2 regions of the Cryobacterium sp. SO1 genome follow, and region 2 is predicted to be linked to the other one. Evidence: predicted binding sites of a transcription regulator. Region 2 holds the regulator's gene; the other holds the start of a gene.
What was found. The regulator HspR, encoded in region 2, represses chaperone genes until heat shock. The targets are predictions, from matches to a motif close to AAGTTGAGTCNNNNNGACTCAACTT.

Region 1 (7,519 bases), 1.8 Mb from region 2:
CGGGCGCGCCGAACACTTCACCGGCCCGCGGCAGGCGCTCGACGCCGGCATCGCCACGGTCTACCAGGACCTGGCGATCGTGGCACTGATGCCGGTCTGGCGGAACTTCTTCCTGGGCGCAGAACTCAGCGCCGGCTTCGGCCCTTTCTCGCGCCTGAAGGTCGCCGAGATGCGGGCGATCACGCTCGAACAACTGGGCCGGATGGGCATCGACCTCCGTGACGTGGACCAGCCCATCGGCACCCTGTCCGGTGGGGAACGGCAGTCTGTCGCCATCGCCAGGGCCATCCACTTCGGCGCCAGGGTCGTGATCCTCGACGAACCCACCTCGGCGCTCGGCGTCAAACAGGCCGGCGTGGTGCTGCGCTACGTGGCCCAGGCCCGCGACCACGGCCTCGGTGTGGTGTTCGTCACCCACAATCCGCACCACGCCTACCCGGTGGGGGACAGGTTCCTGGTGCTCAACCGCGGGGCCAGCCTGGGCGAGTTCGACAAGGACGGCATCAAGATCGACGAGCTCACCCGGCTGATGGCCGGCGGCGCCGAGCTGGACTCACTCGCCCGGGAACTCGGGCGGGACTGACCTACGGCTCCCGGGGAATCAGCCGTTCGGCCAGGAACTCGACCGTGCGATCAAGCGCGGCCCTGGTGGGGTGCCCGGGCTCGTCGACGAGGCTGACCGTGAGCACGCAGTGCGCCGATGACGCGATTCCGGCCGCGTTGCCCGGCGACGAATCGATCTCGATGCTCTCGAAACCGGCACCGAACTCCGTACGCAGGGTCTGAAACCGTTCGGGCGGGCACCCGCGGTCGTCGGTGAACCGTAACGCCAGGATGCCGAGCCCCTCCGGGCCGTCGGTGGTGCGCTCCTTGAGGGTGTCGATGTCCCGCGGCGCCAGGCCGATCGAGGCTCGCCCGGACGCTCCGAGGGGGAGGGGCAGCGCCGGCTGGCTCAGCACCGCGGCCAGCACCGCCGGCTCCAGGGCCGTGGCCAGGGCGAAGCCGCCGGTGAGGCACATGCCGATCACCCCCACCCCGGTGCCACGACTCGGGTCGACGCCAGCCGTGTTCGAGCCAGCCGTGCCTGCGTCAGCCGTGCCTGCGCCAGCCGTGCCGGCGCCGTCGGCCCAGGCCTGACGCACCAGCGCCCGCAGCCATCCCGTGGCGCCCGCCGGCTGGCGGGTGAGCCCGCGGAACTCCCTGGACACACAGATGCGGCCGATGGCGCGCAGCATCGCGCCCGTGGTGACCACCGCACCCGGCGTCCCGAACAGGCTCGGCAGGTACACCCTGAAACCGCGGTCGACCAGGCGGCGCGCCAGGTCGACCACACCGGGATGGAGCCCGGGGATCTCGTGAAGGAGCACCACGCCCGGTCCGTTCCCGGCCGTGAAGACCTGGTGCGAATAGCCATTGTGACTGAACGCGGACTCGGTGAAGCCCGTAAGCGCTGGGGGTGGCTGGGTCATGGCTTTGAAGATAGCCCCCTCCGGCGGATGAGCCCACGTGGCGGCGTCTCATCCGTTTCGGGGGAATCCGAAATGGCACCATCGGCGGGACGCAGATTGATTGCTACCGTCTGCGGCGAGAGGCCGGCGTGCCGATGTGGTGCGCCTGCCGAACACCGCAGAAACCGAACCCCGCAGAAACCGAACCCCGACAGGGCCCAGCCCTGGAAATGGAGCGATACCCATGGCCACAGGAACAACGCCGATATTGGATGTGGCGGCCGAGATCAACGCTGTCTCGCTGGCCCGCACCGACCTGGACCCGCGCACGCTGATGATCGCCAGGATCGCGGCCCTGGTGGCCGTCGATGCCCCGGTCGGATCGTATTTCATGCACGTCGGACCGGCAGTGGAGATGGGGCTGAGCGCCGATGACATCGAGGACGTCCTGGTCGCCGTTGCGCCGATCGTGGGCACTCCACGGCTTCTGTCGTCGGCGCGCAAGATCGTGGAGGCCTTCGACCTCGCCATCCAACTCGATTCAGAAGGCGACACCCAGTAACGCCGGAGTCCAGCGTGGCCGCTCCGAGCGGCCCGTCCAGTGAGGAGCGCCACCAGTGAAAAAGCCCGTCGTCTTCCTGACCCTGCTGGTGCTCCTTGCCGGATGCTCCGCCGCCGACGGCACCGATCCGTCGCCGAGCAGTACCGCCCCGTCAGCGTCGTCCACCCCGTCGGCTGGGCAGACCGCATCGCCGCCGACCGACGAACAGGTCACCTGGGCCGGCACGGTCTGCAGCGACACGTCGACCCTGGAGGCCGACGTCCAGGAGCTCGCAATGGCGGCAGCCACCGACGTTGATGAGGTGGGCACCGCGGTGTCAGACCAAATGGACACCATCTCCGCCTCGGCGAGCACACTGGTCGACACCGTCAAGTCCCCGCCGGAGAACCTCGGCGACGATCCGGAGTTGCTGGCCGTGCAGGACTCGATCGACGCCGTCGACCAGTCGTTGAAGTCCCTCCAGGCCAGCGCCAGTGCCGTGGAGGGCGCCACCGGTGCTGACCTGGTGGGCGCGCTCGCGACGCTCGTCGGTGGCACCGGCGCCGTGATCGCCAACGTCGCCGAGACCGTGCAGACCATCACGATGGCAACCCGGGACACCTCCAGCACCCTCGGCCAGGCCTTTCGGGCCGCACCCGAGTGCGCCACCCTCACCACCTAACCGCGACCCCGTCCATTGGGTGATCTCGACAGGCTCGATCAGCGGGTGAGGGCGCCGGCGGGATGCCGTTTGGGCCGCGCACAGGGGAGTCCCAGGATGCGGCGGGAATGAAACACAGGTCCAAACGTTGACTTGAGTCGAGGGCACTCAAGTTTTGGGTTTCCTCCTCGTATCGATTCCCCAGGAGGTTTCCTTGCCTACATACTTCGGCCCGACCGGTTCCGAAAACGGTTCGTTCGACGAATTCCTGGCCCGCTACCTGCAGGGCCAGCGCCAGGCGCAGTCCGGCCGTCCCATCGAGATCACCCGGCTGCTCAGCCGCCGCACCCACGAACTCCTCGTGCAAGCGGCCAAGTTCGCCCACGGCCACGGCCACGCCCACGTGGACGCCCTGCACCTGCTTCGGGTCATGGTGGAGCAGGAACCCGCGGTCTCGGCCATCCGCCAGGCCGGTGGCGACCCCGCCGCGATCGTGACCGCCGCCGACGAGCGTCTCCCGGAGTCGAGTGACCAGCAAGCCACGTCGGCGCCGGCCCTCACGCCGTCCGCGCAGCGCGCCCTGCTGGATGCCCACCAGGTCGCCCGCGCCTTCGGCTCCACCTACATCGACCCCGAACACCTGTTCTTCGCGTTCGTGGTGAACCAGGACGCCCCCGCCGCCCAGGTGCTGGCCGCCGCCGGCGTCACGGCCGAATCGCTGCAGGCCGGTGCCCAGCAGGCAGCGAACGAGGACGCGCAGACCGAAAGCGGCGTCGCGAAGAACGGCGAGGCATCCGACACCCCGATGCTCGACACCTACGGCGTCGACCTCACCGAGCGCGCCCGCTCCGGCAAGCTCGACCCGGTGATCGGCCGCGGCGACGAGATCGAGCAGACCGTCGAGATCCTCTCCCGGCGCACCAAGAACAACCCGGTGCTGATCGGCGAGGCCGGCGTGGGCAAGACCGCCGTCGTCGATGGCCTGGCCCAGGCCATCGTGGACGGCTTGGTGCCCGAGCAACTGCGCGGCAAGCGCGTCATCGCGCTCGACCTGCCCGCCATGCTCGCCGGCACCCGCTACCGCGGCGACTTCGAGGAGCGCCTCACCAAGACCATGGATGAGATCAGCGAACGCAGCGATCAGATCATCGTCTTCATCGACGAGCTGCACACCGTCGTCGGTGCCGGCGGCTCCGGCGAGGGCGGAATGGACGCCGGCAACATCCTCAAGCCGCGCCTGGCGCGCGGAGAGCTGCACGTCGTGGGTGCCACCACCCTGAACGAGTACCGCAAGGTCGAGAAGGACCCGGCGCTGGAACGCCGTTTCCAGCCCGTGCGGGTGGGCGAGCCCGGCATCGAGGATGCCGTGAAGATCCTCGCCGGCCTGCAGGAGCGTTACGCCGAGCACCACTCGGTGCGCTACACGGATGCCGCGATCCGCGCCGCCGTGGAAATGAGCGCCCGGTACATCCCGGACCGGTTCCTGCCCGACAAGGCCATCGACCTGATCGACCAGGCCGGCGCCCGTACCCGCCTGGCCCTCGGCTCCCGCGTGGACGTCGCGGGCTTGCGTGAGAAGCAGTCCGCGCTCGAGTCGGCGAAGGCCCAAGCGGTCGCCGCGGAACAGTACGAGGAGGCGTCCCGGTTGCGCGACGAGGCCGAGACGGTCTCGGCGAGCATCGACGCGGCCATCGTCAGCCAGGGTGGTGAGGACTCCGGTCCGTCCGCCGTGGTGGACGAGGCCGAGATCGCAGCGATCATCGCCAGGTCCACCGGCATCCCGGCGAGCCGCCTCACCGCGGGGGACCGCGAACGTCTGGCCACGCTCAAGGATGACCTGCACCAGCGGGTCATCGGGCAGGACGACGCGGTGAACGTGATCGCCAAGGCCGTGCGGCGCAACCGCACCGGCATGGGCGACGCCTCCCGGCCGGTCGGCAGCTTCCTTTTCCTCGGCCCCACCGGGGTGGGCAAGACCGAGCTGGCCAAGTCCCTGGCCGCCTCGCTGTTCGGTGAGGAGAAGGCCATGCTGCGCTTCGACATGAGCGAGTTCAGCGAACGCCACACCGCCAGCCGCCTGGTCGGCGCCCCTCCCGGCTACGTCGGTTACGACGAGGCCGGCCAGCTGACCGAACACGTGCGGCGGAACCCGTATTCGGTGGTGCTGCTCGACGAGATCGAGAAGGCACACCCGGATGTCTTCAACCTGCTGCTGCAGGTGCTGGACGACGGCCGGCTCACCGACGGCCAGGGGCGCACGGTGGACTTCCGTAACACGGTCGTCATCATGACGTCGAACATCGGCTCGGAGGTGCTGGCCAGCCGCAGCGGCGCGCTCGGCTTCACCGCGGATCTCGACGGCGCCGGCAACGGCTTCGGTTCGGAGAAGGCGTTGCGCGACCGGGTGATGGCCAAGCTGCGCGAGGCCATGCGGCCCGAGTTCCTCAACCGCATCGACGAGATCGTGCTGTTCCGGAAGCTCGATCAGCCGCAGCTCCGCCAAATCGTGCGGCTGCTGCTCGAGCAGACCCGGTCGCGCCTTACGTCCCAGCACCTCGGCCTTACCGTGAGTGACGAGGCCGTGGATTGGATCGCCGAGCGGGGGTACCAGCCCGAATACGGGGCGCGGCCACTGCGCCGTGTCATCCAGCGTGAGCTCGACGACCGCATCGCCGACCTCCTTGTCGACTCCCGCTTGGCTGCCGGCGCAGAGGTCACGGTATCCGTCGCCGACGACACCCTCGTCGTCGCAGCAGTTCCGGTGCAGCTCCCACTGGCGGCCTGAGGCGGTAGGACCGGCGCCGGGGCGCAGCCTCAAGCCATGAAGCTGCCCTGGTGTCGGCCCAGTTCCTGCTGCTGACCGGCAAGCCTGCCGGCGGTCGTCCGGCTGAAGTCCTGAAGGCAGGAAGTCGTAAGCAGTCCGTAAGGCCTGACGAAGGCGCCATCGGGGAGGATGGAGGGAGACGATACGAGTCCATTTCGGTGAGAACCGTGGCCAAAGGATATCTTCATGAACATGCGCAAGGTCTTCACCACTGTGGCCCTGATCGTCGCGGTGGTCGCAGGGGTGAGCGGCTGTGCCGGCAGCCCCGCCAGCAGACAATCCGATAGCCCGTCCGGTACCGGATCCGACAGCTCAGTCGAAGCGACGGCCACCCCGGCCACTCCGGCGGCAGGCGAGGCGCCCACCCCGGCCGTAGCCGCCGGTGCCTACATCGAGTATTCCGACGGAATCGTCGCGAAGACCGAGGGCACCAAGGTGCTCTTTTTCCATGCGTCCTGGTGCCCGAATTGCCGGGCACTGGAGAAAGACATCAACGCGGGCCCGATCCCTGCCGGGCTCACCATCATCAAGGTCGACTTCGACAACTCCGCCGAACTGCGTCAGCAGTATGGCGTCACCCTGCAGACGACCGTGGTCTACGTCGACGACGACGGGTCCGAGCTCGGCAAGGCGATCCTCGCCGAAGATCCCAGCCTCGACGCCCTCGTCGCCGCGGCACCGTAGTGAATGGTTTGCTCCTGGTGAGCTTTGCCGCCGGAATCCTGACCGTCGCTGCCCCCTGCGTGCTGCCGCTCCTGCCCGTGATCGTGGGCGGATCGATTGTGAGCGAGGATGCCGACCCGCGTCGGGCGCGCCTGCGACCGCTGGTCATCGCCGCCTCCCTGGCCGTCAGCGTGGTCGCGTTCACCCTGCTGCTGAAGGCGACCACGGCATTGCTGGGTATTCCGCCGCAGGTGTGGCAGATCATAGCCGGTGGCATAGTGGTGCTGCTGGGCGTGAACTTGCTGGCCCCGGCGATCTGGGAGCGAGTCTCATCCGCCTTCGGCCTGCAGAATCGGAGCAACCGCGCACTGGACGCGTCGATCGGGCGACAGAGCCTGGGCGGGGATGTCCTCACGGGGGCTGCGCTCGGGCCGGTCTTCAGCAGTTGCAGTCCCACCTACGCGCTCATCGTCGCGACCGTGCTTCCGGTCTCTTTCGGCGAGGGGCTCCTCTACATCGTCGTCTACGCGGTCGGCCTCGCCGGCACGCTCATGCTGGTGGCCTACTTCGGACGGTCCTTTGCCAGGCGGCTGGGCTGGCTGGCCAACCCATCGGGGTGGTTCCGCCGGGCCATCGGTGTTGCCTTCATCCTCGTCGGGATCGCTGTCGTGTTCGGGCTCGACAAGGCCCTGCAGTCGTTCGTCCTCGACCTCGGCTGGTACGACCCGATCGCCGGGCTCGAGGAGCTTCTGCGCTCCTGAGCCGCTGCGTCTGCCCAACGGCGACCGCTCGGCCGCGTGACGGATTCGATCCCGCGCTCTCCCGGTCGGGGGACGACACCCAGCCCCACCACCAGTGGCTAAACTGGTCGTTTGATTTGAGGGGTGTTTGAGTGGTTGATCAGGAGCTCGCGCGCGAACAGGATTACGTCGCCACGCTGTACGCGCGCCTCGACGCGCTGCAGCGGGAGGCCGAGGCGCAGCTGAAGGCCGTGCGGATGCTCGACGTCGGCGGAAACCACCAGTCCAGATCAGAGCGCGACACCTTCGCCCGCACCTACGAGGACCGCATCGTGCAGCTGCGTGAGGTCGACGACCGCCTGGCGTTCGGCCGGCTGGAGACTACTCCCGAAGACGACGACGACAGCCCGGTCTACCGATACATCGGGCGGGTGGGCCTCCGCGACGAGAACCTGCAGCCGATCCTGCTGGACTGGCGGGTGCCGCAGGCCAGCGCCTTCTACCAGGCCACAGCCGCGACGCCGCTCGGCGCCCGCTCCCGCCGGCACCTGCTCTCCAGCGGCCGCCGGATCATCCGCATCGAAGACGAGATCCTGGATGCCGCGCTGCTGGACGGCGACACCGCCAACCTGCACCAGGGCG
Region 2 (7,519 bases):
TCTCGCCGCGACGCACCTGGTAGCTGGTTTCATCCAGGGTCAGGTTGCCCACCATCAGCGCGACCTGCTCGTCGGGCACGGCCCGCACGGCGCGGCGGAGCAGCCCGCGCAGCCTGGCCACCAGTTCCTCCAGGCTGAACGGCTTGGTCATGTAGTCGTCACCGCCTACGGTCAGTCCGATGATGCGGTCGTCCACGGAGTCCCTGGCGGTGAGGAACAGGGTCGGCGTGGTGGAGCCTGCCGAACGCAGGTGCCGCAGCACGCTCAGGCCGTCGGTGTCCGGCAGCATGATGTCGAGGATCACCACGTCCGGCCGGTTGTCCCGGTAAGACTGCAGGGCCGCCTGCCCGGTGTGAGCCACGTCGACCATCCAGCCCTCGTAACTCAGCGCCAGGCTGACCAGGTTGGTGAGGGTGTCTTCGTCGTCGACGAGCAGCACCCGGATGGCCGAGCCGTCCAGCCTGGAGATCCGGGGCAGCTTCGCCAGCACCGCCCGCCGGCGCACGGAGTCCGCGGAGGGATCGGAGGAGGGGGACGGAGAGGGCGGCACACGTTATTGTCCCACCATCTTGTCCTCCCCCTTACTTGGGAGAATGCTGAGAGTTGAGCCTCCGCGGCTCAACTTTGCCGGCCTCAGCTTGACTCGGTTTTCGGGCGGTGCCACACTTGAGCCAGCAACACTCAAGTCTTAGAAATAGGTCTTGAACCCACACTTTGAAGGAGATACTCTCACATGGCTCGTGCAGTCGGCATTGACCTCGGAACCACCAACTCGGTGGTGGCCGTTCTCGAGGGTGGAGAACCCACCGTTATCGCAAACGCTGAAGGCTTCCGCACCACGCCTTCCGTCGTGGCATTCACCAAGGACGGCGAAGTACTCGTCGGCGAGACCGCCAAGCGTCAGGCCGTCACCAACGTGGACCGCACCATCTCGTCGGTCAAGCGCCACGTCGGCACGAACTGGACCGTCGGCATCGACGACAAGAAGTACACCCCGCAGGAGATCTCCGCTCGTATCCTCGCCAAGCTCAAGCGCGACGCCGAGCAGTACCTGGGCGACAAGGTGACGGATGCCGTCATCACCGTTCCCGCGTACTTCAACGACGCCGAGCGCCAGGCCACGAAGGAAGCCGGTGAGATCGCCGGCCTCAACGTGCTGCGCATCATCAACGAGCCCACCGCGGCAGCCCTGGCCTATGGCCTGGACCGTGGCAAGGAGGACGAGCTCATCCTGGTCTTCGACCTCGGTGGCGGAACCTTCGACGTCTCCCTCCTCGAGGTGGGCAAGGACGACGACTTCAGCACCATCCAGGTGCGTTCGACCGCCGGCGACAACCGCCTCGGCGGCGACGACTGGGATCAGCGCATCGTCGATCACCTGATCAAGCGCTTCAAGGACTCCACCGGCGTCGACGTCTCCAAGGACAAGATCGCCAAGCAGCGCCTCAAGGAAGCCGCGGAGCAGGCCAAGAAGGAACTCTCCTCGAGCATGTCCACCAGCATCCAGCTGCCCTACCTCTCCCTCACGGAGAACGGCCCGGCCAACCTCGACGAAACGCTCACCCGCGCCCAGTTCGAGAAGATGACCGAAGACCTGCTCGACCGCACCAAGAAGCCCTTCCAGGACGTCATCCGTGAAGCCGGCGTCAAGGTCGAGGACATCGCGCACGTCGTTCTCGTCGGTGGCTCCACCCGCATGCCCGCCGTCTACGAGCTCGTCAAGGCCGAGACCGGTGGCAAGGACCCGAACAAGGGCGTCAACCCGGACGAGGTCGTCGCCGTCGGCGCCGCACTCCAGGCCGGCGTGCTGAAGGGCGAGCGCAAGGACGTTCTGCTCATCGACGTCACCCCGCTGAGCCTCGGCATCGAGACCAAGGGCGGCATCATGACGCGCCTCATCGAGCGCAACACGGCCATCCCCACCAAGCGCAGCGAGACGTTCACTACCGCCGACGACAACCAGCCGTCCGTGGCCATCCAGGTCTTTCAGGGCGAGCGCGAGTTCACCCGCGACAACAAGAACCTGGGCACCTTCGAGCTCACCGGCATCGCACCGGCGCCGCGCGGCATCCCGCAGGTGGAGGTCACCTTCGACCTCGACGCCAACGGCATCGTGCACGTGTCCGCCAAGGACAAGGGCACCGGTAAGGAGCAGTCGATGACCATCACCGGCGGCACCGCGCTGGGCAAGGAAGACATCGAGCGCATGGTGCGCGAGGGTGAAGAGCACGCCGCAGAGGACAAGCGCCGCCGCGAGGCCGCAGAGACCCGCAACGGTGCAGAGCAGCTCGCCTACTCGATCGAGAAACTGATCAAGGAGAATGACGAGAAGCTCCCCGAGGAGGTCAAGTCCGAGGTTCAGGGTGACGTCGACGCCCTCAAGTCCGCCCTCGCCGGCGACGACGACGACGCGGTCAAGACCGCATTCGACAAGCTCACCGAAAGCCAGGGCAAGCTCGGCGAGGCCATCTACGCCTCCAGCCAGGCGGATGCCGCGGCCGGCGCGTCCGAGCCCACCGAGCCCACCGCCGAGTCGGCCAACTCCGACGAAGACGTTGTCGACGCCGAGGTTGTCGACGACGAGGACGAAGCGAAGAAGTAATGACAGACGCCAACCGTCCGGACAAAAACCGTCCTGAAGACGCCGCTGCTGCTGCGGGAGCACCCGAATCGGGTGCCCCCGCGGCGGCCGGGGCGGACCCGGCCGCCCCGGCCGAGTTCGTTGACGCGGAGGCCACCGACGCCGCCTCTGCCGAGGGCATCGAGGAAGACGAGTTGACCGTGCAGGACATCCTGGACGCGGCCGACCTCGAGGCCTCAGACCCCTCCAGCGAGCATTTGGCAGACCTCAAGCGGGTCACCGCCGAGTACGCCAACTACCGTAAGCGCACCGAGGCCAACCGGGAGATCGAGCGCGAGCGCGTGACCGGCGAGGTCGTCAAGGTGCTGCTTCCGGTGCTCGACGACCTCTACCGGGCCGAGAAGCACGGCGACCTCGAGGGCGACACCGCCTTCGCGACCATCGCCGCGAAGCTGCGCGCCAGCACCGAGCGCATCGGCCTCAAGCCGTACGGCTCGGTCGGCGACGTGTTCGACCCCACCGTGCACGAGGCCATCTTCCAGATGCCCACTCCTGACATCGACGTGGAAACCGTCGGCGACGTCGTCGAGACCGGCTACTACCTCGGATCCTCGCTGTTGCGGGTAGCCAAGGTCGTCGTGCAGGTACCGAGCGATGGCTAGCCAGGACTGGTTCGACAAGGACTTCTACAAGGTTCTCGGGGTGTCAAAAGACGTCTCGGCGGCCGAACTGAAGAAGGCGTATCGCAAGCTCGCCCGCAAGTACCACCCGGATTCCAATCCGGGTAACCCTGCGGCGGAGGCGAAGTTCAAGGAGATCAGCGAGGCCCACTCGGTCATCGGTGACCCCGAACAGCGCAAGGAGTACGACGCCGTGCGCGCCATGGGCGGTGGAGCTCGCTTCACCGCCCCCGGCCAGGGCGGCCAGCAGGGCGGCTTCGACGACGTCTTCGGCGGCATGTTCGGCGGGGGAGCCCGGCAACAGGGCTACTCCTACGAGCAGGCCGGCTTCGACGACATCCTCGGCGGCATGTTCGGCCGCGGGGCTCAAGGCGGCGGTGGCCGGTTCGGCACCTCCACCGGCGGCTTCCGGGGCGCCGGCGGGCCGACCAGGGGGCGCGACGTGATCGCGTCGACCACGGTCGACTTCATCACCGCCACCCACGGCGATCAGATCACCCTGCAGACGCAGGAGGGTCGGCCGATCAAGGTCAAGATTCCCGCGGGCGTCGCCGACGGTCAGAAGATCAAGCTGCGCGGGCAGGGGCAACCCAGCCCGGATGGCGGCGAGCATGGCGACATCGTGCTCACCGTGACCGTGCGCAAGCATCCGGTCTTCGAACGTGATGGTCTCAACCTGCGCGTGAACGTGCCGGTGACCTTCGCCGAGGCCGCGCTCGGCGCGACCATCGAGGTGCCCACCCTGGGTGGGCCCCCGGTGAAGCTGCGGGTTGCCCCCGGTACCCCCAGCGGGCGGGTGCTGCGGGTCAAGGGCCGCGGCGTGGTCACCCCGAAGGGCACCGGCGACCTGCTCGCCGAGGTTCAGGTGGCCGTGCCGTCACACCTGTCGAAAGACGCCGAGGAGAAGTTGCTCGCGTTCAACGAGGCGCTGCCCAAGGAGAACCCGCGCGACGAACTCCTCGCCAGGGCCAAGGGCTGAGCTCAACCATGGATGAGAACACCCGCGTCTTCGTGATCAGTACTGCCGCGGAGTTGGCGGGGATGCACCCGCAGACCCTGCGGCAGTACGACCGGTTGGGGCTCGTGAGTCCCGGGCGCACGCCGGGCCGTTCGCGTCGCTATTCGATGCGCGACGTGGCCCGGCTGCGGGAGATCGCGGACCTGGGCGCCGAAGGGGTGAGCCTGGAAGGCATCCGTCGCATTCTCGCGCTGGAAGACACCGTGCGGGCGCTGGAAAGCCGGGTGGGGGACCTGGAAGCGGCCCTGGCCGACGAGCTGCTCAACCGTCCGGGCCGGCGCGTCTTCGCGGCCGGCTCGGCCGGTGACGTCATCTCGATGCGCGCCGGCACCCGCACCCGCCGCTCCAACCAGATCGTGATCTGGCGCCCCCTCGACAAGTAGCCCCGCGAACTGTGAGCTCAGCACCTTCCCGGGGCGTTTTTGAGTGCTTTTCTCACGGTTCGCGGTGCGCTGGCATCAGCGACTGCAGGCCCGCCACGCGCAACAGATCGAGTTTCTGCTCGTCGGTGCTGCCGGGTACGACCGAATAGACCACGATCCGCAGGTCACCGCCGGGCACCGTCAGCACATCGCAATCGACGGTGATGGTCCCGACCGCTGTGCTGGTGATGCTCTTCCGGCTCGAGCGGTGCTCGGCGACGCGCGCCTCACCCCAGCGGCGTTCGAAGTCGGGTGACGCAGAGCGCATCCGGGCCACGAGCTGAGCCAGTGCGCCGTCGTGCGGGTACCGGCCAACGGCCATGCGCAGGTCCGCAGCGAGATCGCTGGCGAAATCCTCCTCGTGCTCGGCGTCGAATTCGACCCCCTCATGTCCCCACATGAAATGACCCCAGACCAGATTGCGTTCGATTCCGATGTAGCGCGACGGGTCGCCGGTCAGGGCAGCCCAGAGCGGATTCCACAGCAGGATGTCGTGGGACGCGGTGAAGACGGCCATCGGCACGTCCCCGAGCCTGTCGATGATCCGCTGCACGCCCGGGGTCACGTGCTGAGGCACCATTCCTCGGGCCGGCGGGGCGACGCCGGCGACCCTGTAGAGGTGGTCACGCTCGGCCGGGGTCACCCGCAGGGCGAGAGCCAGGGCGCCCAGCATCTGGGGGGACGGATTCACCGCTCGGCCCTGCTCGAGACGCACGATGTAGTCCACGCTTACGCCGGCGAGGGCGGCGAGCTCCTCCCGGCGGAGCCCGGTGGTTCGGCGCCCCGCGCCGGCCGGCAACCCGACATCCGCTGGGCGCACTCGGTCCCGCCACGCTCGAAGCACGCTGGCGAATTCACTCATGGCCCCATTCTGCCCGCGACCGCACAATTCAGCGTGGTACTGGCAATCCCACCGTCGAGCGATGCCTGGGTGGAACCCGGCGCGGGCCGCAGCATGGATCTATGACACTCACACTCATCACCGGGGCCAACAAGAGCCTCGGACTCGAAACCGCCCGCCGCCTCATCGAGGCCGGCCACACCGTCTATGCCGGCATGCGCGACCTCGCGAACGGCCAGGCCGCCCGCGAGGCGGGTGCCTACCCCGTGCAGCTGGACGTCACCGACCAGGCGAGCATCGACGCCGCGTTCGCCTCCCTGCCCGCCCTCGACGTGCTGGTCAACAACGCCGGCATCCTCGGCACCTCCTTCGGCGTTGATGACCTCTCGACCCAGAAGATGGCCGACGTGCTCGACACAAATGTGCTGGGGCTGGTGCGCGTCACCCAGGCCGCGCTCCCGGTGCTGCGCCGGTCGGCGCATCCGGTGATCGTCAACGTCGCGTCGGGAGTCGGGTGGCCGCGTTTTCTCAGCACCGAGGGACACGACGAGTTCCCGGTGCCCGCCATCCCGTACGCGGCGTCGAAGGCTGCCGTGATCGCGCTCACCGTGCAGTACGCGAAGAACCTGCCGTCGTTCCGCGTCAACGCGAGCGACCCCGGGTACACCGCCACGGACTTCAACAACCACGGGGGCCACCAAACCGTGACCGAGGGCACGGATGCGACGGTGGCGCTCGCCCTGCTGGGCCCGACCGGGCCGACCGGTCAGTTTCACAACCGTGCCGGCCGCATCGAGTACTGAGCGTGTCGCCAGCCTCCGCGAGCCGTGAGTTAAGCACCTTCCCGAGGCGTTTTCGGGTGCTTTTCTCACGGTTCGCGGACCTGTTGCGCCTACGCTTGCACAATGGAACTGCGCCAGCTTGAGCATTTTGTGACCGTCGCCGACGAGCGGCACTTCACCCGGGCGGCCGAGCTGCTGCACATCTCCCAGTCGGGTCTGTCCGCCTCCATTCGGGCACTCGAGATCGAGCTGGGCACCTCCCTGTTCATCCGCAGCACCCGCCGGGTCGAGCTCACGGCCGCCGGCCAGGCCCTGCTGACGGATGCGCTGCGCACCCTGGCCAGCGCCGCGGCGGCCCAGAACGCGGTCGCCGCGGTCCGCGGGCTCATGCGCGGACGCCTCACCGTGGGCGCCGAGCCGTGCCTGGGCTCCGTGGACCTGCCCGCCGAGCTGGCCCGCTTCCGCACCGCCAACCAGGGCGTGGAGGTGCGGCTGCGCCAACTGGGCTCCGTGGACCTGATCGAGGGTGTGGCCAGCGGCACCACCGATGTGGCCCTCGTCGTGGTGACCGGGGACACCCCGCCCGGGGTGCGGCTGCACCCGCTGAGCAGCCAGAAGATGGTGGTGCTCTGCCACCCGGACCACCCGGTCGCGGCCCTGGCCGAGGCCGACCTGGAGACCCTGCGCGCCGAGGAGCTGATCGGCTTCCAGGCCGGCTGGGGCGCTCACATGCTCGCCCGGCGGGCATTCGCGGCGGCCGGCTTCGAGTACCGGGCGGCCATGGAGGTCAACGACGTGCATCCGCTGCTTGACCTGGTGGGCTACAACTTGGGCGTGGCGATCGTGCCCACCAGCTTCGCGCAGAAACGCCCCGACGATCTGGTGGCGGTGCCGCTGCCGCCGAGCGTGCCCGAGTGGGCGGTGGCCGTGGCGGTCGCCGACGAGCCGAGCCCGGCCGCGTCGGCGTTCCTCGCGCAGCTGCTCGAGGACGTCGCCGCCGCACAGGCGGCCTCCGAAGCGCTCGCGACCGGCCTGCCGGCAGACGCCATCGGCACGGCGGCCTGACCGCCCGGCAGCTGAACGGCCTAGAAGTCCAGCGGGATACGCCCGGAGAAGACGGACTTCACCCCCGGGGCAGCGAGCACTTCGCCCAGCCGGCTGACACCCTCGGGAGTGTTCCGCCAGGCGGCGTACG

Region 1: a site for HspR is predicted at 2,801-2,825, ahead of BJQ95_RS07405 (ATP-dependent Clp protease ATP-binding subunit). Genes of this name have one in related genera too.

Annotation. Positions count from the first base shown of each region.
Region 1 is NZ_CP067394.1:1,569,476-1,576,994, forward strand. It holds gene BJQ95_RS07385 (ATP-binding cassette domain-containing protein) at 1-583, shown strand, start outside; gene BJQ95_RS07390 (dienelactone hydrolase family protein) at 585-1,469, opposite strand; gene BJQ95_RS07395 (carboxymuconolactone decarboxylase family protein) at 1,693-2,010, shown strand; gene BJQ95_RS07400 (lipoprotein) at 2,066-2,671, shown strand; gene BJQ95_RS07405 (ATP-dependent Clp protease ATP-binding subunit) at 2,865-5,435, shown strand; gene BJQ95_RS07410 (thioredoxin) at 5,661-6,158, shown strand; gene BJQ95_RS07415 (cytochrome c biogenesis CcdA family protein) at 6,176-6,898, shown strand; gene BJQ95_RS07420 (UvrD-helicase domain-containing protein) at 7,030-7,519, shown strand, end outside.
Region 2 is NZ_CP067394.1:3,851,380-3,858,898, reverse strand. It holds gene BJQ95_RS18340 (response regulator transcription factor) at 1-505, opposite strand, end outside; gene dnaK (molecular chaperone DnaK) at 734-2,602, shown strand; gene BJQ95_RS18330 (nucleotide exchange factor GrpE) at 2,602-3,243, shown strand; gene BJQ95_RS18325 (DnaJ C-terminal domain-containing protein) at 3,236-4,240, shown strand; gene BJQ95_RS18320 (heat shock protein transcriptional repressor HspR) at 4,249-4,662, shown strand; gene BJQ95_RS18315 (helix-turn-helix transcriptional regulator) at 4,715-5,563, opposite strand; gene BJQ95_RS18310 (SDR family NAD(P)-dependent oxidoreductase) at 5,665-6,345, shown strand; gene BJQ95_RS18305 (LysR family transcriptional regulator) at 6,448-7,389, shown strand; gene BJQ95_RS18300 (putative quinol monooxygenase) at 7,410-7,519, opposite strand, start outside.